4 regions of the Streptosporangium sp. H13245 genome follow, and region 1 is predicted to be linked to each of the others. Evidence: riboswitches for the same ligand, from Rfam matches in the RefSeq annotation. Region 1 holds a riboswitch; each other region holds the start of a gene.
The links. A riboswitch is a leader RNA that binds a small molecule or an ion and turns the genes downstream of it on or off. The one in region 1 is predicted to bind cobalamin.
Positions count from the first base shown of each region.

Region 2: linked by a shared signal. The riboswitch ahead of ACW9TB_RS29445 (CbtB domain-containing protein) and the one ahead of ACW9TB_RS13820 (ribonucleoside-diphosphate reductase subunit alpha) in region 1 are both predicted to bind cobalamin.
Region 3: linked by a shared signal. The riboswitch ahead of cobN (cobaltochelatase subunit CobN) and the one ahead of ACW9TB_RS13820 (ribonucleoside-diphosphate reductase subunit alpha) in region 1 are both predicted to bind cobalamin.
Region 4: linked by a shared signal. The riboswitch ahead of ACW9TB_RS35460 ((2Fe-2S)-binding protein) and the one ahead of ACW9TB_RS13820 (ribonucleoside-diphosphate reductase subunit alpha) in region 1 are both predicted to bind cobalamin.

Region 1 is NZ_JBSZKT010000006.1:180,726-186,465, reverse strand. Features, by position in the region: gene glmS (glutamine--fructose-6-phosphate transaminase (isomerizing)) at 1-413, shown strand, start outside; gene ACW9TB_RS13825 (Bug family tripartite tricarboxylate transporter substrate binding protein) at 527-1,546, shown strand; cobalamin riboswitch at 1,551-1,751, shown strand; gene ACW9TB_RS13820 (ribonucleoside-diphosphate reductase subunit alpha) at 1,868-4,294, shown strand; gene ACW9TB_RS13815 (ribonucleotide-diphosphate reductase subunit beta) at 4,350-5,345, shown strand; gene ACW9TB_RS13810 (mechanosensitive ion channel family protein) at 5,407-5,740, shown strand, end outside.
Region 2 is NZ_JBSZKT010000029.1:11,225-16,964, forward strand. Features, by position in the region: gene arc (proteasome ATPase) at 1-64, shown strand, start outside; gene ACW9TB_RS29435 (acyltransferase family protein) at 303-1,460, shown strand; gene dop (depupylase/deamidase Dop) at 1,548-3,065, shown strand; adenosylcobalamin (AdoCbl) riboswitch at 3,202-3,335, shown strand; gene ACW9TB_RS29445 (CbtB domain-containing protein) at 3,353-3,547, shown strand; gene ACW9TB_RS29450 (CbtA family protein) at 3,555-4,298, shown strand; gene ACW9TB_RS29455 (histidine phosphatase family protein) at 4,295-4,858, shown strand; gene ACW9TB_RS29460 (VWA domain-containing protein) at 4,954-5,740, shown strand, end outside.
Region 3 is NZ_JBSZKT010000012.1:18,693-24,432, forward strand. Features, by position in the region: gene ACW9TB_RS19850 (precorrin-2 C(20)-methyltransferase) at 1-512, opposite strand, end outside; gene ACW9TB_RS19855 (precorrin-8X methylmutase) at 509-1,135, opposite strand; gene ACW9TB_RS19860 (precorrin-3B synthase) at 1,132-3,006, opposite strand; cobalamin riboswitch at 3,053-3,223, shown strand; gene cobN (cobaltochelatase subunit CobN) at 3,519-5,740, shown strand, end outside.
Region 4 is NZ_JBSZKT010000045.1:30,499-36,238, forward strand. Features, by position in the region: gene ACW9TB_RS35445 (helix-turn-helix domain-containing protein) at 25-783, shown strand; gene ACW9TB_RS35450 (GOLPH3/VPS74 family protein) at 912-1,658, shown strand; gene ACW9TB_RS35455 (SDR family oxidoreductase) at 1,658-2,533, shown strand; gene ACW9TB_RS35460 ((2Fe-2S)-binding protein) at 2,581-3,375, opposite strand; cobalamin riboswitch at 3,421-3,616, opposite strand; gene ACW9TB_RS35465 (DUF4267 domain-containing protein) at 3,700-4,137, opposite strand; gene ACW9TB_RS35470 (hemerythrin domain-containing protein) at 4,177-4,815, opposite strand; gene ACW9TB_RS35475 (BTAD domain-containing putative transcriptional regulator) at 4,918-5,740, shown strand, end outside.

The sequences.
Region 1 (5,740 bases):
TGGGCCGGGTCAGGGGCTACCCGGTGGCCCGCGAGGGTGCGCAGAAGCTCAAGGAGATCTCGTACGTGCACGCCGAGGCGTACCCGGCCAGCGAGCTCAAGCACGGGCCGCTGGCGCTGATCGGCCCGGACATGCCGACGGTGGCGATCGTCCCCGACGACGAGCTGCTGGACAAGAACCTCACCACGCTGGGCGAGATCCGCGCCAGGGGCGGCCGGGTGCTCATGGTGGGCCACCGCGCGGCCGATCCCAAGCTGGCCGACGACTGCGTCGTGGTGCCCAGGAACGAGACCGAGCTGGACCCGATCCTGCTCTCGATCCCGCTCCAGCTCTTCGCCTACCATGCCGCCGTGGCGCTGGGACGGGACGTCGACAAGCCCAGGAACCTCGCCAAGAGCGTCACGGTGGAGTGACTTCCTGGCTCATGTCCGGGTACGGGCGGGAGTTCCGGCATACCCCACTTCATCACAGAAGGTGATGAAGCAGTAACCTCAAGTATGGGGGGTTCTTGGGGGAAGGGGCGCTTATGCGCCGTAGGGGGTTTTTCGCACTGGCGGCGGGGGCCGTGGTCGCCGCGGGGTGCGACGCGACCGGCGGCGCCGATCCGGCGGTGAAGCGCCTGTCCGTCCTCGAACCGAGCGCCGACGGCCACGGCTGGGACGGGATCGCGGGCAGGCTGGCGACCGTTCTGGTCCAGTCGGGGCTGGCGCGTACCGCTATGGCCGTCGAGCGGACGGGGGCCCTGGGATCCGCCCCGCGCGACGCGTTCGGCGTCTTCCAGGGCCCCTTCGCCCGCGAGGGCAGGCTGCTCGTCACCGCGATGCCGATGGTGGCCGCCGCGGAGATCGCCAACACCGTCCCCGTGGTGAACGCCTCCACCCCCCTCGCCCGCCTGGTCGGCGACTGGGCGGTCCTGGTCGTCCCCTCCGGCTCCAGCCTGCGCACCTTCGAGGAGTTCGTCGCGCGGCTGCGCCGGAACCCGGCGGGGCTGACGGTCGGCGGCCGGTTGGAGGGCGGCTCCGACCACGTGCTCTACGGCATGATCGGCAAATGCCTCGGGGTGGACACCCGGCTGCTGGAGTACGCCGGATACCTCGCCCCCGAGGACGCCGCCGAGGCGCTCCAGGCCGGAGGGGTGGCGGCCCTGCTGGGATCGGCGCGCGCCCTGCGGTCCGAGATCGTCGCGGGCCGTCTGCGGCCCCTGGTGGTCTCCTCCGGCACCCGGATCGACGGGATCGACGCGCCGACGCTCATGGAGGTCGACGTCCGCCTGGAGTACAGCGACTGGTGCGGCCTGCTGGGCCCCAAGGACATGAGCCCGGGGGACCGGGACGCCGCGATCGCCCTGTGTGACAGGATCGACGCCGCGCCGCGCTGGCGTTCCCTGTGCGCGTCCCACGGATGGAGCCGGGTCTATCTCAGCGGCGACGAGTTCCGCCAGTGGCTCTTCACCGAGACGGCCCGTACTCGCGGTGTGCTGCACGAGCTCGGGCTGTTGAAGTCCTCCGCCACAACCTGTTGGGGTAGTTGCGTCAGGCGCCCCTAGATGTAGGATCCTGCTCGTTGCTGGTTCGCCCCGCGAGGGGCGAGGCAAGAGGGAACCCGGTGAGACTCCGGGACTGCCCCGCAGCGGTGAGCGGGAACGAAAGCCGTCATTGAGCACTGGGCGAACCATGCCTGGGAAGCGACGGCCGGTAGGCGTGTGTAGTGCGCCCGTGAGTCCGAAGACCTGCCGGTGACGTGATTGTCCAGGGCCTCGTGGGAGGGCCCGCGGAACGAGGCGATCCGGCGTGCCCGGGATCGCTCGCGGACGCGTGCCCATCCGGCGGAGCCGTACGGGGAAGTCCGATCGAGCGAGGGGCACTACGTGACACAGGCATTGGCGGAGACCGCGACGGGGAGCACGGCGGCGACCGCGATGGACAAGGGTGTCGTCGGGAGCGCGGAAAGCGCGGGGAGTGCCGGGAACGCGGTGACGGCCGCGATGGACAACGGTGTCGTCGGGAGCGCGGTGGCGACCGCGACGGGGAACGGTGTCGTCGGGAGCGCGGGGAAAGCCGGGAACACCGGAAACGCAGGGAACACCGGAAACGCAGGGAACGCCGGGAACGCCGGAAGTGTGGCGGATGGGCGCAGGCTGGCCATCGACGAGGCCGCCGCCAGGGTGATCACCGATCCCGAGAACTCCAGGCTCGCCGCCGCGATGCTGGCCGAGCTGATCGCCGACGAGGCCGCCGAGCACGGTGTCCGCCGGTTCTCCGAGTCCGTCGCCGCGACCCACGAGGCGGGGCTGGTCCAGGACGGGCTCGCGGAGTTCGTGGCCGCCCACGCCGGAGTCCTGGACGCGCTGGTCGATCCGGAGGCCGACGCCAGGTTCGAGTACTTCGGGCTGCGTACCGTCTACGACCGCTACCTGCTGCGCCACCCGCGGACCCGCAAGGTCCTGGAGCGCCCGCAGCACTTCTTCCTCCGGGTGGCCTGCGGCCTGTCCGAGACCGTCGAGGAGGCCGCCGAGCTGTACGCGCTCATGGCCACCCTGTCCTACCTGCCCAGCTCGCCCACGCTGTTCAACTCCGGTTCCCGCAGGCCCCAGCTCTCCTCGTGCTTCCTGCTCGACTCGCCCCGCGACGAGCTGGAGTCCATCTACGAGCGCTACGGGCAGGTCGCGCGGCTGTCGAAGTACGCGGGGGGCATCGGGATCGCCTGGACCAGGGTCCGCTCGCGGGGCTCGCTGATCCGGGGCACCAACGGCCACTCCAACGGCATCGTGCCCTGGCTGCGCACGCTCGACTCCAGCGTCGCCGCGGTCAACCAGGGAGGCCGCCGCAAGGGCGCGGCCTGCGTCTACCTGGAGCCCTGGCACGCCGACGTCGAGGAGTTCCTGGAGCTGCGCGACAACACCGGCGAGGAGGCCCGCCGCACGCACAACCTGAACCTGGCCAACTGGATCCCCGACGAGTTCATGCGCCGGGTCGAGGCCGACGGCGTCTGGTCGCTGTTCGACCCCAAGGAGGTCCCGCACCTCACCGACCTGTACGGCTCCGCGTTCGACGACGCCTACCGGGCCGCCGAGGCCGAGGGCCGCTTCACCGGGCAGATCCCCGCCCGCACCCTGTACGGGCGGATGATGCGCACGCTCGCCCAGACCGGCAACGGCTGGATGACCTTCAAGGACGCGGCCAACCGGACCTCCAACCAGACGGCCAGGCCGGAGAACGTCATCCACCTGTCGAACCTCTGCACCGAGATCCTTGAGGTCACCGGCGACGCGGAGACCGCCGTCTGCAACCTCGGCTCGATCAACCTCGCCGCCCACCTTTCTACGCTCGCGGGGGAGACCGTCGACTGGGCCCGGTTGCGCGCGACCGTCCGTACCGCCGTGCGCTTCCTCGACCGCACCATCGACCTGGGCTTCTACCCGACCCCCGAGGCGGAGGCGGCCAACCGGAAGTGGCGCCCGATCGGGCTCGGCGTGATGGGCCTGGCCGACGTGCTGTTCACGCTGCGGCTGCCGTTCGACTCGCCGCGCGCCCTGGAGCTGTCCACCAGGATCTCCGAGGAGATCGCGCTCGCCGCCTACCGGACCTCCTCCGACCTGGCCGTGGAGCGGGGCCGCCATCCCTCGTACGAGGACACGAGGGCCGCCGCCGGGGTGCTGCACCCCGACCACTACGGGGCGGCGGGGTCTGCGGAGTGGGCGGAGATCAGGGAGCGGGTCGCGGCGACCGGCCTGCGCAACTCGCTGATGATCGCGATCGCGCCGACGGCCACGATCGCCTCCATCGCGGGCTGCTACGAGTGCATCGAGCCGCAGGTCTCCAACGTCTTCAAGCGCGAGACCCTCTCAGGGGAGTTTCTCCAGGTCAACCGCTATCTCGTCCGCGACCTCCAGGCCCGTGGGCTGTGGACCCCGCTGATCCGCGACGCGATCAAGCGCGCCGACGGCTCCGTCCAGGACATCCCGGAGATCCCCGCCGACCTGAAGGCGCTCTACCGGACCGCCTGGGAGCTTCCGCAGAAGGCGCTGATCGACCTGGCCGCCGCGCGCACCCCGTACATCGACCAGTCGCAGTCGCTGAACCTCTTCATGGCCACGCCGACCATCGGCAAGCTCTCCTCGATGTACGCCTACGCATGGAAGTCGGGCCTCAAGACCACCTACTACCTGCGCTCGCGCCCGGCGACCCGGATCGCGCAGGCCACCGTGGCGGCGCCGGTGGAGCGGGCCGCCCTCGACCCCGAGGCCGTCGCCTGCTCCCTGGAGAACCCCGAGTACTGCGACGCCTGCCAGTAGCCGTCCCGGTTCCTTCGCAGGGTTTTTCGAAAGCTTTGAGAAAGGCAGTATCCCGATGTTGCTCGATCCCGGCATGGATCTCACCCTGCGGCCGATGCGCTACCCCGAGTTCTACGAGCGCTACCGGGCCGCGATCCGCAACACCTGGACCGTCGAGGAGGTGGACCTCACCTCCGACCTGGCGGACCTGGCGAGGATGACGCCCGAGGAGCGCCACCTGATCAACCGCCTCGTGGCGTTCTTCGCCACCGGGGACTCGATCGTGGCCAACAACCTCGTCCTCAACCTCTACCAGCACCTCAACGCCCCCGAGGCGCGCCTGTATCTCAGCAGGCAGCTGTTCGAGGAGGCCGTGCACGTCCAGTTCTACCTGACCCTGCTGGACACCTACCTGCCCGATCCCGACGAGCGGGTCAAGGCCTTCGCCGCGGTCGAGCACATCCCCTCGATCCGGGACAAGGCGGAGTTCTGCTTCCGCTGGATCGACTCGCTCGGCGGGCTGACCCGGCTGGAGACGCGGGAGGACCGGCGGGCGTTCCTGCTCAACCTGATCTGCTTCGCGGCGTGCATCGAGGGGCTGTTCTTCTACGGGGCCTTCGCCTACGTCTACTGGTTCCGCTCCCGGGGCCTGCTCAGCGGCCTGGCCACCGGGACGAACTGGGTGTTCCGCGACGAGTCCATGCACATGGAGTTCGCCTTCGGCGTCGTGGAGACCGTACGGGCCGAGGAGCCCGAGCTGTTCGACGACAAGCTCGCCGAGCAGGTGACCCGGATGATCGAGGAGGCGGTGGCGGCCGAGCTGGCCTTCGCGGCCGACCTGTGCGGGGACGGCCTGCTCGGGATGAGCGTGGACCAGATGCGCGGGTATCTGGAGTACGTGGCCGACCAGCGCCTGGTCAGGCTCAGGATGCCCGTCCGGTACGGCACGGCCAACCCGTTCGCGTTCATGGAGTTGCAGGACGTGCAGGAGCTGGCCAACTTCTTCGAACGACGGGTTTCGGCTTACCAGATAGCCGTCGAAGGGAATGTCACATTCGACGAATCCTTCTGATTAGCTGGTGATCCAGGCAAGAGAACGACGAGGATGAAAGACGTCGAGGGGGACCCCTTAAGTGTCCAACTGGATCATCATGATTGCTTCCGTGGCCGCCGCCGTCGTGGCGGTGGAGGTGGTACGGCGGGTGTTGCGTTCGCGGCTGATCGGTGAGAAGTGGGTTCTCGCCGGTCCGCTCGTGCGCCGCTGCACCTGGCCGGGGTTCGCGACGGCCGCCGTGGTGACGGCCTACACCGCCTACGAGCCTCAGATGGCGACGAGCGTGGTCGGTCGGCTGGTCTATCAGGGGCTCGGCCTGGCGATGATCGGGTGCGTCACCTGGCTGGTCATCCAGGCCGCCTTCGCGGTCACCGACGTGGTGCTGGAACGGCTGATCACCGTCGAGGGCGAGG
Region 2 (5,740 bases), on a different contig from region 1:
CAAGCAGGGCACCGAGGCCGGGCGCTCCATCGACACGGTGGCCAACACCGGTCAGTATCTGTAGATCTACCGCCACGCGTGACCGACGGCGCGGCCCCCGCACGGGGGCCGCGCCGCCGGCGTCTCCGGCTGATTTTCCGTACGTATTTAATGTCCTGTTTCATCCTTTTTGTTGATGTAGGTCGGTATCTCTTTTCACATCCGTCCCGTAAGTGGACAGAAATAGACAGCGGTCACAGGGAACCCGAATGATCGAGACGCCGTCCAAGTGGCGTGCGTGAACATTCCGGACCGGCCGCCCGGTGAACGGCACGGGGTCCCGCGAGGCGCTTCGGGGAAGTGGCCGCCTCGCCGAACTCGACCTCCTGCGCTTCTTCGCCGCCATGGCGGTGCTCGCCTTCCACTTCTTCATCGCCTTCGCCTCGGTGTGGGGCGAGCGCCCGGCCGAGCTGTTCCCGGCGATCTCCACCCTCTCCGGGCTCGGCATCCTTGGCGTCGAGCTGTTCTTCATGATCAGCGGCTTCGTGATCCTGATGAGCATCTGGGGACGCGGCCTGGGGGCGTTCGCCCTCTCCCGGCTGGTGCGGCTCTATCCCGCCTACTGGGTCAGCGTGGCCGTCACCGCCGCCGTCTACGGGCTGACCGCCGCCAAGGCCCTGGACCCCAAGCTCGGCCTCGGCGAGTACGGGATCAACCTGACGATGCTCCAGCGGGCCTTCGGCGTCTACGACGCCAACGGCGTCTACTGGTCGCTCTGGGTGGAGCTCCGCTTCTACGTGCTGATCTCGATCCTGGTGATCACCGGGGTGACGCTCAACCGCTGCCTGGTCTTCATGGGCGTCTGGCTGCTGGCGGCCGGGTTCTTCGCCGGGAGCGACGAGGCGTGGGTCGATCTCGTGATCATGCCCAAGTACGCGGCGTACTTCGTCGGGGGCATGGCGTTCTTCCTGATGACGAAGTTCGGGCCCAGGCTCGTCCTGTGGTGCCTGGCCGGGATCAGCGGCGGCCTGGCCGTCAGCGCGGCGATCGACCGGGTGGCCGGGCGGGTGGAGAACGTCGGCTACGCCGCGATGCCCGTGCCCGAGTGGGCCGTGATCGCCACCGTGATCGGCTTCTACGTGCTCATGGCGATGGTGGCGCTGGGCTGGCTGGGGTGGCTGCGCTGGCGCGGCCTGGTCGTCCTGGGCGCGCTCACCTACCCGCTCTACCTGTTCCACACCCCGGCCGCGGTCCTGATCATCCCGGCCTTGCGGGACGTGTTGCCGCCCCCGCTGACCGCCCTGGTCACCGTGCTGGCCGCGATGGCGTTCTCCTACCTGGTGTACCGGGTGGCCGAGCGCCCGCTTCAGGAGTTCGTCAAATCCCGGAGGCGGCGGAGGGGCGAATCCCCTTCCCCGTCACAGCTCCCCGCGCTCTCCTCGTTCCCCCTCGCAACGGGCGAAAAGGCTTCGGTGCCATAACTGTCCGACCACCGGGCATAGTGAAGGGTCTAGGGTCGGGAATAGATACCACGGAGAGAATCAGTCCCTGACGAACAGAGGGTGCGCATGACGGTACGGCGGGTGATGGGCATCGAGACCGAATACGGCATCTCCGTGCCCGGACAGCCGGGGGCCAACGCGATGGTGACCTCCTCTCAGGTCGTGAACGCCTATCTGGCGGCCTCGGCGGCCAGGGCGCGGCGCGCGCGGTGGGACTTCGAGGAGGAGAACCCGCTGCGGGACGCACGAGGGTTCGACCTCGCGCGGGAGGTGGCCGACCAGAGCCAGCTGACCGACGAGGACCTCGGCCTGGCGAACGTGATCCTCACCAACGGGGCCCGGCTGTACGTGGACCACGCCCATCCCGAATACTCCACGCCCGAGTGCACCAACCCTCGGGCGGCGGTGATCTGGGACAAGGCGGGCGAACGGGTGATGCACGACGCGGCGGTCCGCGCCTCGGCGATGCCGGCCAACGCCCCGATCCAGCTCTACAAGAACAACACCGACAACAAGGGCGCCTCCTACGGCTGCCATGAGAACTACCTCATGCGCCGGGCCACCTCGTTCGCCGACATCGTCAGGCACCTGACGCCGTTCTTCGTCTCCCGGCAGGTCGTCACCGGCGCGGGCAAGGTCGGCATCGGCCAGGACTCCCGGGGCGAGGGCTTCCAGATCAGCCAGCGGGCCGACTTCTTCGAGGTCGAGGTGGGCCTGGAGACGACGCTCAAGCGGCCGATCATCAACACCCGGGACGAGCCCCACGCCGACCCGGAGAAATACCGCCGCCTGCACGTCATCATCGGCGACGCCAACATGTCGGAGATCTCGACCTACCTGAAGCTGGGATCCACCGCGCTCGTCCTGGCCATGATCGAGGACGGCTACTTCACCCGCGACCTCGCGGTGGACAACCCCGTCCAGGCCCTGCGCGCGGTCTCGCACGACCCCACGCTCAAGTACGAGATCTCCATGCGCGACGGCCGCAGGCTGACGGCCGTGCAGCTCCAGATGGAATACCTGGAGCTCGCGCGCAAGTACGCCGAGGAGCGCAGCGCCAACGGCCTGGACGAGCCCACCAAGGACATCCTGGAGCGCTGGGAGTCGGTCCTCACCCGCCTGGCGGAGGACCCGATGCAGCTGTCCGGGGAGCTCGACTGGGTGGCCAAGCTGGAGCTCCTGGAGGGCTACCGCACCCGTGACGGCCTTCCCTGGTCGCACCCGCGCCTGCAGCTCGTCGACCTCCAGTACTCCGACATCCGTCCCGACCGGGGGCTCTACAACCGGCTGGTCGCCCGGGGCCGGATGCAGCGCCTGGTCACCGAGGAAGAGGTGCAGAGGGCCATCGAGGTGCCGCCCAACGACACCCGTGCCTACTTCCGCGGACGCTGCCTGAGCCAGTACAGCGAGTCGGTGGCCGCGGCCTCCTGGGACTCGGTCATCTTCGACATCCCCGGCCGCGAGTCGCTGCAGCGCGTCCCCACCCTTGAGCCGCTGCGCGGTACCAAGGCCCACGTGGGCGAGCTGTTCGACCGCTGCCGTACCGCCGCGGAGCTGGTGACGGCGCTGACCGGCGAGCAGTGACCTCCTGAGAGGGGGGAGGCGGCCCGGCCGGGCCGCCTCCCCCCTCGGCGTGTCCGGGGCCGTCGGGAAACTCTGGAACACCGGATCCCGTCAAAGCGGACATCCGGATTGACGGAGGACGGAGAACCGGGATACGTTCCGGGTGTTTTGTGGCGGTGCGAGGGAAATCCGGTGAGATTCCGGTGCGGTCGCGCCACTGTAACCGGCTCCCAGGAGCCGGGAGTCAGGTCACACTCGGCCGCCACCGACCTACGAAAAGGGACGCGTCAATCCCGGAGGAGGTGGCCGTGAGCCAGATCTCGGCACCGCACAACCAGCCCATCCCATGGCCCTCGCTCACCCGCTGGCTGCTCGCCGTACCGGTGCTGCTGCTCCTCGCCTACCTGGTCACCTTCGACCAGGGAGCGATCTCCCAGGCGGGAAACTACCTGCACGAACTCATGCACGACGGGCGCCACCTGCTCGGCGTACCGTGCCACTGAGCCATCGGTGATCACCAAACTCATCGTCCGGGGCCTCGTCGTCGGACTGCTCGCAGGGCTGCTCGCGGCCGTCTTCGCCTACACCGTCGGCGAACCGCGCATCGACCAGGCCATCGCGCTGGAGGAGGCGGCCGCCGCGGCCGCCGCCCCGGCCGAATCACACGACGACACCGCGACCGCGGCCCACTCCCACGACGAGGAGGAGGCCCTGGTCAGCAGGGACGGGCAGCGCTTCGGGCTCTTCCTCGCCCTCGGCCTGTACGGCCTGGCGGTCGGGGGCCTGTTCTCCCTCGTCTACGCGGCCGTACGCGGCCGTGCGGGACCCCGCTCGGAACCGGTGCTCGCGGTCACCCTCGCCGCTGCCGCGTTCACCTCCGTCGTTCTCATCCCTTTCGTGAAATATCCCGCCAACCCACCGGCCGTCGGTGATCCGGAGACCATCAACCAGCGCACCGTGCTCTACCTGGTCGCCGTGGTCATCGGGATCCTCGCCGTCGCCGCGGGCACCGCCGCCTACCGCTACGCCGCGCGGAGCGAACCGTGGGTGCGCTGGCTGGCGGCGGGCGCCACCGTGCTGATCCCCGTCGTCGCGGCCTGGATCCTCCTGCCGGAGATCTCGGAGGTGCCCCAGGGCTTCCCCGCCGACCTCCTGTGGGACTTCAGGGTCGCCTCCATCGGGACCCAGGTGGTCTTCTGGACCGGCGTCGGCGCGCTGTTCGCCTTCGCCGCCCGCAGGCGCGGCCCGGTGTGACGACCCCCTCGGGGGTCACCCGCCTGCTCCTGGTCTGCCACGCCTCCACCTCGGCGACGGTACGGGCCGCGTTCCCGGGTGACGAACCACTCGACGAACGCGGCCTGCGCCGGGCCGAGGCGATGGCGCGGGACCTCGGCCCCGGCCCCGCCGCCTGTCCCGCCGAGCTGCGCTGCGTCCAGACGGCGGCGGCGCTCGGCCTGCGGGCCGAGCCCGACCCGCTGCTGGCCGACTGCGACTACGGCCGCTGGAGCGGCCTGACGCTCGGCGAGGTCGAGGCCGCCGAACCCGAGGCGCTCGCGTCCTGGCTCGGCGACCCCGGCGCGGCGCCACACGGCGGGGAACCGGTCACCGCGCTCCTCGCCAGGGTGTCGGGCTGGCTCGCCGCCCGCGCTCCCGGCAGGGCCGTCGCGGTCACCCACCCGGCGATCATCCGCGCCGCGGTCGTCCACGCCCTCGGCGCCCCCGCCCAGGCCTTCTGGCGCGTCGACGTCGCGCCGCTGGCCCGCGTGACGCTCACCGGACGCGGCGGGCGCTGGCGGCTCAGCTACTCCCCATGACGACGTGAACACCCGAAGGCCCGGCTGACGTGACGACCCGGTGACCTGGCCATCCGGCTAATCGGCCGCTTGGCTGTTCGGCCGCAGAAAAGGAGATCCCGAAGGTGCCTGACTCCCGCTATCCCTTCACCGCGATCGTGGGGCTGGAGGACCTGAAACTCGCGCTGATCCTCAACGCGGTCTCCCCCCGCGTCGGGGGAGTGCTGGTCAGGGGGGAGAAGGGCACCGCCAAGTCCACGATCGTGCGGGCACTGGCCGCCCTCCTGCCGCCCGTCGAGGTGGTGCCCGGCTGCCGCTTCTCCTGCGACCCCGCCGCCCCCGACCCCGGCTGCCCCGACGGGCCGCACGAGGCCCGTACAGAAGGCACCGTCCGGACCGGCGCGGCAGCGTCCTCCGCGTCCTCCGCGCCCCGGCCCGAGGCGGCCCGCTCCGGTGAGGCCCGGCCCGCCCGTCTGGTCGAGTTGCCCGTCGGCGCCTCCGAGGACCGCCTCGTCGGCTCCCTCGACATCGAACGAGCTCTCACCGAGGGCGTGAAATCCTTCGAACCCGGCCTCCTGGCGGGTGCCCACCGGGGCGTCCTGTACGTCGACGAGGTCAACCTCCTCCACGACCACCTGGTGGACCTGCTGCTCGACGCCGCCGCCCTCGGGACCTGCTACGTCGAGCGCGAGGGGGTGTCAGTACGGCACGCCGCCCGGTTCCTGCTGGTCGGGACGATGAACCCCGAGGAGGGGGAGCTGCGCCCGCAGCTGCTCGACCGCTTCGGGCTGACCGTGGAGGTCCGGGCCTCGCGGGAACCGTCCCAGCGGGTGGACGTGGTCCGGCGCCGCCTGGCCTTCGAGGCCGACCCCGACGCCTTCGCCGCCGCCTGGTCGGACGAGG
Region 3 (5,740 bases), on a different contig from region 1:
AGCACCTCGGCCGGGAGCGTTCCCGGCAGCACGGTCAGGATCTCGTCCCGCTCGACCAGCGGGCGCCCCAGGACCGCGGCGGCGCCGCTCACCGACGTCACGCCGGGCACGACCTCGGTGACGTAGCGGTGCGACAGGCGCTTGTGCATGTGCATGTACGAGCCGTAGAAGAGCGGGTCGCCCTCGCACAGCACCACCACGTCGCGCCCGGCGTCCAGGTGGGCCGCCAGCCGCACCGCGCAGGCGGCGTAGAAGTCGTCGATCGCCCCCTGGTAGCCGCCCGGGTGGTCGGTGGTCTCGGTGGTGAGCGGGTAGATGAGAGCCTCCTCGACCTGCCCCTCCCGCAGGTACGGGGCGGCCACCGAACGGGCGATGCTCCGGCCGTGGCGGGCACTGTGGAAGGCGATCACGTCCGCCTGGCCGATCAGGCGGGCGGCCTTGACGGTCACCAGTTCGGGGTCGCCGGGTCCGAGCCCCACGCCCCACAGCCGTCCGGTCACGTCGTTACTCATTCTTCCTCGCTCGCCATCGCGTTGACCGCGGCGGCGGTCATCGCGCTTCCGCCCCGGCGTCCGTTCACGACCAGGTACTCCAGGTTCGCCGGATGCTCGGCGAGGGCCTGCTTGGACTCCGCGGCACCGATGAAGCCGACCGGGACGCCGAGTACGGCGGCCGGGCGGCCCGCGCCCTCCTCGATCATCTCCAGCAGCCGGAACAGCGCGGTCGGCGCGTTGCCGATCGCGACCACCGAGCCCTGGAGCCTGTCGCGCCACAGCTCCAGCGCGGCGGCGCTGCGGGTGGTACCCAGTTCGGCGGCGAGCTCCGGCACCCGGGGGTCACCGAGGGTGCAGACCACCTCGTTGCCCGCGGGGAGGCGGCGCCGGGTCACCCCGGAGGCGACCATCATGGCGTCGCAGAGCACCGGGGCGCCCGCGCGGAGGGCCTCGCGCGCCGAGGCCACGACACCGGGTGACCAGCGCAGATCGCTCACCAGGTCGACCATCCCGCAGGCGTGGATCATGCGGACCGCGACCCTGGCGACGTCGGCGGGCAGGCCGTCCAGGTCGGCTTCCGCGCGGATGGTGGCGAAGGAGCGGCGGTAGATCTCCGCGCCGTCGCGGACGTAGTCGATCACAGTTCCCCTCTGGCGGCCGCCACCGCGGCCGCGGTCTCCTCGATGCCGGAGCAGGTCAGGCCGGTGCCGTCCAGTTCCAGGCGGTAGCCGTCGCCGGTGGCGACCACGTCCGCGACCCGCCCCCTCGGACGACCGCAGCGCCTGGCGCAGCCCGCCCAGTGCACGGGGAGCGTATCGGTGCCCGCCCCCTTCCCGGACGGCGGGGCCACGGACGGCCTGCTTCCGAACGGTCTGCTTTCGGATGGCTCGATTTCGAACGGCTCGTCTTCGGACGGCTCGTCTTCGGACGGTCCGCTTCCGGGCGGCTCGTCTTCGGACGGCCCGCTTTTGGGTGGCTCGCTTTCGAACGGTCCGCTTCCGGACGGCCCGTCTTCGAACGGCTCGCTTTCGGAGGGTCCGTCTTCGGATGGTCCGCTTCCGGACGGCCTGCTTACGGAGAGCCCGCTTTCGGATGGCCCGTCACCGGCTGGGGCCGTGAACGGCGGTGCCACGGACGTCGGGGCCATGCCGATGGCGGTGGCCGCGTCGGCTTGGACGTCGGCGAGGGACTTGGCGCAGCCGGGACGGCCGGTGCAGGCCGTCACGCCGATCCACGGGGAGGCGGGGTCGACGACCAGCCCGGCGGCCTCCAGCCGGGCGGCCGTACCCGCCACCTCGGCGGCGTCCAGGCCGGGCAGAACCACGCCCCGCCACGGCGTGAGCCGGATCTCCCCGCCCGAGGCGACGTCCGCGAGCAGCCGTGCCGACGCGGAGGTCAGCCGCCCCAGCGGGACCGCCACCCCGAGCGCGACCCGTGCGCCCCCGTTCCCGTTCCCGGTCCCGTTCCCGACGCCGCCTCCGGCCCCGGCCTTGGCCTCGGCCCCAGATCCGGACCCTGCTCCCGCTCCGAACCCCACCCCGGCCTCGGATCCGGAACCCGCTCCGGCTCCGCCTTCGGAACCCGCCCCGGCTCCGCCTCCGAACCACGCCCCGGCTCCAGTACGGGTCACGTCCGTGCTCCCGACGACCCCGACCGGACCGAGGGTCACGACCCGTGGTCTCACCGGTTCGAAGGGCGCCGTACCGGGGATCCCCAGGGCGGTTCGCACGCGGGCGGCGATCAGGGAGGGGCCGTCGGGGAGTTCGGCGATCCGCCAGGCGGTGACGTCCCGGGTGACCAACTCGTCGAGGAACGCCTCGGCGGCGGCGAGCAGAGCGGTCACGGCTTCGCCCATCGGGACGCGCAGGCCGCTGTCGGTTCCGGCGAGGATCAGCGCGGCCTCGTCCGGCCCCGTCGGCAGGATCCCCGCGTCCGCGCCCAGACCGGCCACGTCCCCCCGGCCGTCGTCGAGGGCGAACATGAACCGCCCCGGCAGGGCGGCGAGGGCGGGCCGGGCGCACAGCCGCCGGTCCAGCTCGCCGATCAGCGGGGTGACGTCGGCGATCCCGCCGCCCGGGTGGCCCGGACGGTCCGTGCCGTACGCGCCGCCCGGTCCGGTCAGCCCGCTGAGCCCAGCAGGCTCGGTGAGCCCGGTCAGCGGGGAGGCGAGGATGTTGCGGATCCGCTCGTGCGTCGCAGAGGGCAGCAGGCCCGCCCGCGCCATCCGGGCGGCGAACTCGTTCTCCGTACCGCCGTCGCCGTCTGGATTCTCCGGGCTCTCCGGGTTCTCCGGGGCGAGGCCGCGCACCTGGACGTTCGCGCGGGAGGTCAGCTCGATGACGCCGCCGCCGCACGCGGAGGCGGCGTCGGCGAGCGCGCGCAGCTGGGAGGGGGTGAGGCGGCCTCCGGGCACGCGGACGCGGGCCAGGCCGCCGTCCGCGGCGGCATGGACCTGGAGCGCCCCGGGGCACGCGTCGAGTCGCGATCGTCCGGAAAAGTCGGCTATGGACACTCAGAGGATGTTAACGCCAGTTTCTTGCATCGAACCGGACTGCCGTAGTGTCATCGGTGGCGACGGCAAAGGGAGGAAGCCGGTGTGATTCCGGCGCGGTCCCGCCACTGTAACCGGGGAGCGAACCCCACCCGGGCCACTGTCCCGACGGACGGGAAGGCCGGGGTGAGCACCGATCCGGGAGCCAGGAGACTCCAGCCGTCGCGGCCGACGACGACCCGGGGCGAGGACCCCGAGGGAGGAAGCTCCGTGCGCTTTTCGCCGTTCCCTCACTACGACGTGACATCGCGATCCCTCCGCGACACCATGGAGTCGCGGGCCCCTCGCCATGACATGGCATCACGGGTCCACCACGCCGCGACATCGCGGGTTTCTCGCCACGACGTGACACCGGGGACCCCCGATCACACCGTGGCATCGCCGTTCCTTCACCGCGATATGACATCGCCGTTCCCCGGCCACGATGTGGCGTCCCTGGGCCGTACCGCCCTGCCTCTCCTGGAGTGTGGCGCGTGATCCTCCTGCTCTCGACCTCCGACACCGACCTGCTGAGCGCTCGCGCGAGCGGCGCCGACTACCGGCTCGGCAACCCCGCCAGGCTCGCCGCCGCTGACCTCCCGCCGCTGCTGGAGGGCGCCGACCTGGTCGTGGTCCGCCTGCTCGGCGGGCGCCGCGCCTGGGAGGAGGGCCTGGACGCCCTGCTCGCCGGACCCCGGCCCGTCGTCGTCCTCGGCGGCGAGCAGGCGCCGGACGCCGAACTGATGGAGCTGTCCACCGTGCCCGGCGGGGTCTGCGCCGAGGCGCACGCCTACCTCGCCCACGGCGGCCCGGCCAACCTGACCGAACTGCACCACTTCCTGTCCGACACGCTGCTGCTCACCGGGCACGGGTTCGCCGCGCCCGAGCCCACCCCCACGTGGGGGACGCTGGAGCGCGAGGCGCGCGACCAGGACGGGCCCGTCGTCGGGGTGCTCTACTACCGGGCCCACCACGTGGCGGGGAACACCGCCTTCGTCGAGGCGCTCTGCTCGGCGATCGAGGACGCGGGCGCGCGGGCGCTGCCGGTGTACTGCGCCTCCCTGCGCACCGCGGAGCCCGGCCTGGTGGAGGTCCTGCGTACGGTGGACGCCCTGGTGGTGACCGTGCTCGCCGCGGGCGGCACCCGACCGGCGACCGCGTCGGCGGGCGGGGACGACGAGGCCTGGGACGTCGGCGCGCTCGCCGAACTGGACGTGCCGATCCTGCAGGGCCTGTGCCTGACGAGCAGCCGGGCCTCCTGGGCGGAGAACGACGACGGCCTGTCCCCGCTGGACGCCGCCACCCAGGTCGCGATCCCCGAGTTCGACGGGCGGATCATCACGGTGCCGTTCTCCTTCAAGGAGATCGACGAGGACGGGCTGACCGTCTACGTGGCCGACCCCGAGCGGGCCTCGCGCGTGGCGGGCATCGCGGTGCGCCACGCCACGCTGCGGCACATCCCGCCCGCCGAGCGGCGGCTGGTGCTGATGCTGTCGGCCTACCCCACCAAGCACGCCCGCATCGGCAACGCCGTCGGCCTGGACACCCCGGCCAGCCTCGTACGGCTGCTGGCCGCGCTCCGCGAGCGCGGGTACGACATCGGCGCCGAGGACGAGCTGCCCGGGGTGACCGGGCAGGACGGCGACGCGCTCATCCACGCGCTGATCGCCGCGGGCGGGCAGGACCAGGACTGGCTCACCGAGGAGCAGCTCGCCGGGAACCCGGTGCGCATCGCGGCGAGCCGGTACGCCGAGTGGTACGCCACCCTCCCCGCGGACCTGCGCGCCCGGATGGAGGAGCACTGGGGCCCGGCGCCCGGCGAGCTGTTCGTGGACAGGTCGCGCGACCCGGAGGGCGAGATCGTGCTGGCCGCGCTGCGCTCCGGCAACGTGGTGGTCATGGTGCAGCCGCCGCGCGGCTTCGGCGAGAACCCCATCGCGATCTACCACGACCCCGACCTGCCGCCCAGCCACCACTACCTGGCCGCCTACCGCTGGCTGGCCGACGGCTTCGGCGCGCACGCCGTGGTCCACGTGGGCAAGCACGGCAACCTGGAATGGCTGCCCGGCAAGTCAGCGGGCATGTCGGCCTCCTGCGGCCCGGACGCCGCGCTCGGCGACCTGCCGCTCATCTACCCGTTCCTCGTCAACGACCCCGGCGAGGGCACCCAGGCCAAGCGCCGCGCCCACGCCACCCTGGTCGACCACCTCGTCCCGCCGATGGCCCGCGCCGACAGCTACGGGGACATGGCCAGGCTGGAGCAGCTCCTCGACGAGCACGCCTCCATCGCGGCGATGGACCCGGCCAAGCTGCCCGCGATCCGCGCCCAGATCTGGACGCTCATCCAGGCCGCCAGGCTCGACCACGACCTCGGCGTCGCCGACCGCCCGCACGACGCCGAGTTCGACGACTTCCTGCTGCACATCGACGGCTGGCTGTGTGAGGTCAAGGATGTCCAGATCCGCGACGGCCTGCACGTGCTGGGGGTCGCTCCCGAGGGGCAGCCGCGCGTCGACCTGGTGCTGGCCATGCTCCGCGCCCGGCAGATGTGGGCGGGCAGCGAGGCGCTCGTCGGCCTGCGCGAGGCCCTGGGCCTGGCCGAGGACGGCAGTGCGGGACGGATCGGCGTCGACGAGGCCGAGACCCTGGCCCGCGCCCTGGTCGAGGCCATGGAGCAACGCGGCTGGGACCCGTCGGCGGCCGGGGAGGTGACCGC
Region 4 (5,740 bases), on a different contig from region 1:
CGTACGCGCGGGAAGGAGACGACGGTGACCTGGAGCACCCGCGAACTCGCGCAACTCGCCGGTACGACGGTGAACACCATCCGGCACTACCACCGGCTCGGCCTGCTAGAGGAGCCGGAACGCCGATACAACGGCTACAAACAGTACGGCGTGCGGGAGCTCGTACGCCTGCTGCGCATCCGGCGCCTCACCGAGCTGGGAGTGCCGCTCTCCCGGATCGGCGAGATCGGCGCGGACGCGGGCGGGGACGTCACCACCGAAGCCCTGCGCCAGGTCGACGCCGAACTCGCGGCCGACATCGAGCGTCTGCAGCGCGCCCGGTCCGACATCGCGACCATCCTGCGCGACAGCGCGCCGGCCGACACCCCCGCGGGGTTCGAGTCCGTCGCCGCGCGCCTGTCCGGCTCCGACAGGTCGATCATCCACATCTACCGGCAGCTGTACGACGAGGACGCGATGGCGGATCTGCGGCACATGGTGGAGGCCGACACCGACCCCATCGGCGACGACATCGACTCCCTGCCCCCCGACGCGGACGAGGCGACCAGGCGGCGCCTCGCCGAGAAGCTCGCGCCGACCCTCGCCCAGCACCTCGTCGACTACCCCTGGCTGAGCGACCCGGCGACGCATCTGTCGAAGAGCGAGCACGTCACGCGGCAGACCTTCCTCGACGCGGTGGCCGAGCTCTACAACACCGCCCAGATCGACGTGCTGCACCGCGCGAGCGTTCTCGCCCACGAACAACTGCGCGTCGCGCGCGAGGCGGACGACGACCGCGTTTGACCCTGTTCCCGGAACACGGTTTCTCCTTGGGGGCACGTCGAGACAGTCCTCGGCCTTCGTGGTCCATGCTCACGGCCGCGATGGCCTGAGCCACCCGTACCCCGCCCCTCCCTCGAAAGGCAGGACCGATGGCCGAGCACCCCGGAGAACCCGTGACCGGCGACAGGACCGAGGCCGAACCGCTCGGGGCACCGACCCTGGCGGAGGATCTCCTGCTGCTTTTGTTCCAGCCGGACGCCGGGTCGCGGGGCACCGGGATCATCGCGGGCGAGAACACGCTCTTCTACATCCTCGCGGGAGCGGTGCTCGCCGATCTCGGGCTCGGCGGGCATGTGCGTACCGTTCCCGGCCGGGGCGGATCGACGCGGGTGGAGGCCGTCGCGGACCACCCGCCGTCGGACGGCATCCTGCGATCCGCGTGGGACTACCTCGCGGAAAAACCCCGGGGTGTCCAGACGGCGCTCGCCGCGATCGGGCCGACCCTGCGGGGCCCGCTGCTCGACCGGCTCGTCGAACGCGGCGACATCCGGCGCGCGAGCCGCAGGACGCTCGGCCTGTTCGACACGAAGGTCCTTGAGGACGGCGGAACCGGTCGCCGGGCACGCCTCCTCTCCGACGTACGGGACGTCCTCGTCGACGGCGCGGAACCCCGGCGCCGGGTCGCCGCCCTCGGGGCGCTGCTCTCGGGAAGCGGGACCCTGCCCCAGTTCCATCGCGAGATCCCCTGGACCTCTCCGGTGATCACCCGCGCCAAGCAGCTTGAGCAGGGCAACTGGGGAGCCGGGGCCGCCGCAGAGGCGGTCGCGCGCACCGTCACCGCGACCATCGTCGGCAACGTCATCGTCGCGGCGGCCGTCCTCCCGAGTGGTGACTGATGGGCACCTACGCGGTGACGGGTTCGGCGTCGGGGATGGGCGCCGCGGTGGCCGAGCGGCTGCGCGCCGCCGGGCATTCCGTGATCGGCGTGGATCTGCGTGACGTCGACGTCGTCGCCGACCTCGCGACCCCCGAAGGCCGCTCGGCGGCGGCCGCCGGGATACTCGACCGGTCCGGTGGCGTACTCGACGGCGCGGTCGCCGCCGCCGGGATCGGGCCCCTGCCCGGCCCCGGCCGCGTACGGAGGATCGCGCAGACCAACTACCTGGGCTCGGTCGAGCCGCTGACCGCCCTGCGGCCCGCGCTCGCGGCGAGCGGCGACGCCCGTGCCGTGGTGTTCGGCAGCAACTCGCCGACCGTCATGCCCGCGGTGCCCCGGCACGTGTTCCGCGCCATCCGCGCGGGCAACATCGACCGGGCGGTGCGAAGGGCGCGGATGTACGGGCGGGCCGCCCCCAACTTCGCCTACGCGGCGTCGAAGCTCGCGGTGACCGACTGGGCGCGGCGGGCGGCGGTGACCCCGGCGTGGGCCGGGGCCGGGATCAGGCTCAACGTGATCGCCCCGGGACCGGTGAAGACTCCTATCCTCGACGAGGAACTGGCGGACCCGCTCGCGGCCAGGGCGTTCCACTCGTTTCCCAACCCGGTCGGCGAGGTGGGCGACCCCGGGCACCTCGCCGACTGGGTGATCATGATGCTCTCGCCCGCGGCGGCGTTCATGAGCGGCAGCGTCATCGTCGTCGACGGCGGTGCCGAGGCGTGGTTCCGGGCCGGTGACTGGCCCCGGCCCGTCGCCCTCCGGCGGCTCCCCCGCTACCTGTGGCGCTGGCGAGCCTTCTCCCGGTTTTCGTCCGACCCGTCCGAACCGGTGTGACGGCTGCGGCGACCGGACAGCCCCTGCGTGCCGCTCTTCGTCGTGGCTCACGCGGGTTCTCCGGCCTGCCGCAGGGTCAGCGCCCACTGCTCGCGGCGGGTGTCGGGGTCGATGAGGGCGCAGTCGCCGCATTTGCCGCCTTCGGGCAGGCGGTAGTACAGGCAGCAGCTGCGCCGGACGAAGAACGGTTGTCCGGGGGCGGGTTCGACCAGGTCGCCGCTGCCCCGGAGGACTCCCGTGGTGAGCAGTTCGCGGCCGAGCGCGACGGCTCGCGCGGTGAGTTCGGGGCGTTGGCGGGCGACGGTCCGGATGGTTCCGGCCAGGGCGGAGGCGGCGTTGCCCCACAGCAGGCCGGGGGCGATCTTCACGATCTCCTGTACGGTCCGCGCGAGCGGCTCCAGCAGCTCGGTCAGGACGGTGCGGTGCAGCGGTTCGGCGATCCGGGCGGGGTCGAGGACCTGCCAGCCGGTCGGGCGTTCGGCCCGCAGTGGCAGCGGCCCGCTGGGCGCCGCCCGCCAGTGGACGCGGGCGGGGTCCAGGTCCAGGAGCAGGTCGTGCGTCACCGCCGCGCCGATGACCGGTGACCACAGCCGGGCCGCCAGGCCCTGGAACAGGATGGAGGCCGCGATCCGAAGCTCGTCGGTTCCCAGGCGTCCGGCGACGTCGGTGATCCGCTCCCGCAGGGGTCCGGGGCCGGTCAGCAGGTCGGTGAGCGGCCGCCAGCCCTCCTCGGCGGGGCCGATCCCGAGGTCGAAGTAGCCGCTGATCGTGGAGACGTCGGCGACCGCCGCCGACACCGCCGACGGTGCGGCGGGCGGCAGTCCGGGCCGGGGTCCAGGCATGGCGAGCACCGTTCCTCTCTTGGGGAGATCCGCCCCAACTTCCGCGAGGTGGCGACCGCGTGAGTCTCCTGGCTCTCGGGTCAACGCTCCTCCCGGCCTTCCCACCCGTTGTCCCGGGCAGTGGCTTCGTCGGGGTTCGCTCGCCGATCACAGTGGCGGGACCGCGCCGGATTCACACCGGCTTCCTCGTTCCGCGCTCGCCTACGCCGACCATGCTCGCACACCACCCATCAACGACAAAGCGCGCACCACCCGGTGCGCTTCCCGCGTTCGAAGGGGTGACCCGGCCGTGTGGCCGGGCCACCCCTTCGGGGCGTACGGACGTCAGGCGGCCCGTACGGCGGGCGCCGGGGCGGCGGCCTCGTGGGCGCTACGGGCCTTGCCGGTCTCGCGGAGGGTCAGCAGGCCGGTGACCGCGACCAGCGCCGAGGTCAGGCCGTGGATACCGAACGCGGCGGCCGTGGAGCCCTGGTGGGCCAGTACGTTGACCATGTCGCCGAGCGGGGTGACGGCCTCCACCAGCAGGACCCAGCCCAGGGCCCGGCGGTGGCCCGTCAGCAGCAGGACGCCTATGACCAGGCCCGACACGATGTCGCGGATGCCCTTCAGTACCAGGAAGCCGTCGCCGTCGCCGGAGGGCCAGCTCGGCAGGCCGAAGTCCGGGGCGGACGTCTCGGGGGTCAGGACGTAGGACACCCCGATGTAGAGGATGAACAGGGCACCGGCGGTGGCCAGGGCGGTGTTGACGTTCTTCAGCGACATGATTCTCCTTGTGACGTTCAGAGCGGGGCGGGGCGGGGTTCAGCCGCGGACGCGGCGGATGCGGCGGGCGTAGCGGGGGCGGCCGATGACGTGCCAGATGACGCGGACCGGGGCGGGGAGGCCCCTGAGGACGACGGCGCGCTCGGCCGGGTTCGCGTCTTCCAGGACGGCGCCGAAGAGCGTGAGCAGGGTGAGCTTGGGGGTGTTGTGCACCAGGTGGTCGCCCAGGGAGGCCCACTCCCGCTCGGTGAGGTGCTCGGCCGCGAGCGGGAGCAGGGTGGCCTCCTCGTCGTCGAGGTGTTCCAGCAGGACCGCGCGGTGCTCGACGAGGGCGGCCACGAGGATGTCGCGTTCGTCGGCGCCCGCGGTGGCCTCCCAGGCGGGGACCACGGCGTCCAGCCTGGCCAGGGTGGCCGCGACGCGTTCGTGCTGGGCCTCCATGCGCAGGACGATGTCGGCCTTCAGGTCCACCCGGGAGAGAAGCGGCGGCCACAGCAGCTCGTCCTCGCCCTCGTGGTGGTTGTGCAGGCCCAGCCGGTAGTCGCGGAAGTGACCGGAGATCACTTTGGCGCGGGCGGTGTCGCCCGGGGTGACGGCCGCGACGAGCTCCACCAGCAGCCGTGACTCACGCCGGAAGACGCGGTGGACGATCTCCATCTCCTGGGTGTTGACGCTCATCTGTTCCCGCCCTTCATCGGTTGTGACGTGTTCAGGCTGCTCCCGGGTATTTGGAGGGGGTTTGGAAGTGGTTTGGAGCGGGCCACGTACGATGTGCGGATCATGGGTTTCATTCGGGTGCTGGGCTCGTTCGCGATCGAGGTGAACGGTGAGGCCGTCCACCTCGGCGGGCCGCGACAGCGAGGCGTGCTGGCGTTGCTGGTGGCGGCGCGCGGGCAGGTCGTGCCGGTCGACCGGATGATCGAGGACCTGTGGCGCGGGGAGCCGCCCGCGCGGGCGCTGATGTCCCTGCAGGTGTACGTGTCCAACCTGCGGCGGCTGCTGGAGCCGGGGCGCCCGCCGCGCACGCCGGCCCGGCTGCTGGTGAGCGCGTCGCCCGGCTACGCGCTGCGGCTGCCGCCGGAGTCGGTGGACGCGTGGCGGTTCGAGGACCTGCTCGGCCAGGCCCGTACGGCCACCGACCCGCGCGCCGCACGGGCACGGCTCGCCGAGGCGCTGGGGCTGTGGCGGGGACCGGCGTTCGCCGAGGTCGCCGACGAACCGTGGGCCGCCACCGAGACGGCCCGGCTGAACGAGCTGCGCCTGGTCGCCACCGAGCTGCACGTCGCGGCGGGCCTGCGATCCGGCGACCCCGCCTCGGTGGTTCCCGAGGCCGGGCGGCTCACCCGCGACGAGCCCCTCCGCGAGGAGGGCTGGCGGCTGCACGCCCTGGCGCTGTGGAGCAGTGGCCGCCAGGCCGACGCGCTGGCGACGCTCCGCCGCGCCCGCGGCGTCTTCGCCGAGGAGCTCGGGCTCGACCCCGGCCCGGAGCTGACGGCGTTGGAGGAGGCGATCCTCACCCGGCGTACGGACGTCCTGCGCGCGGCCGTACCCCCGCCTCCGCAGACCGCCCCGCCACCACAGACCGACCCACCGCCGCGGACGG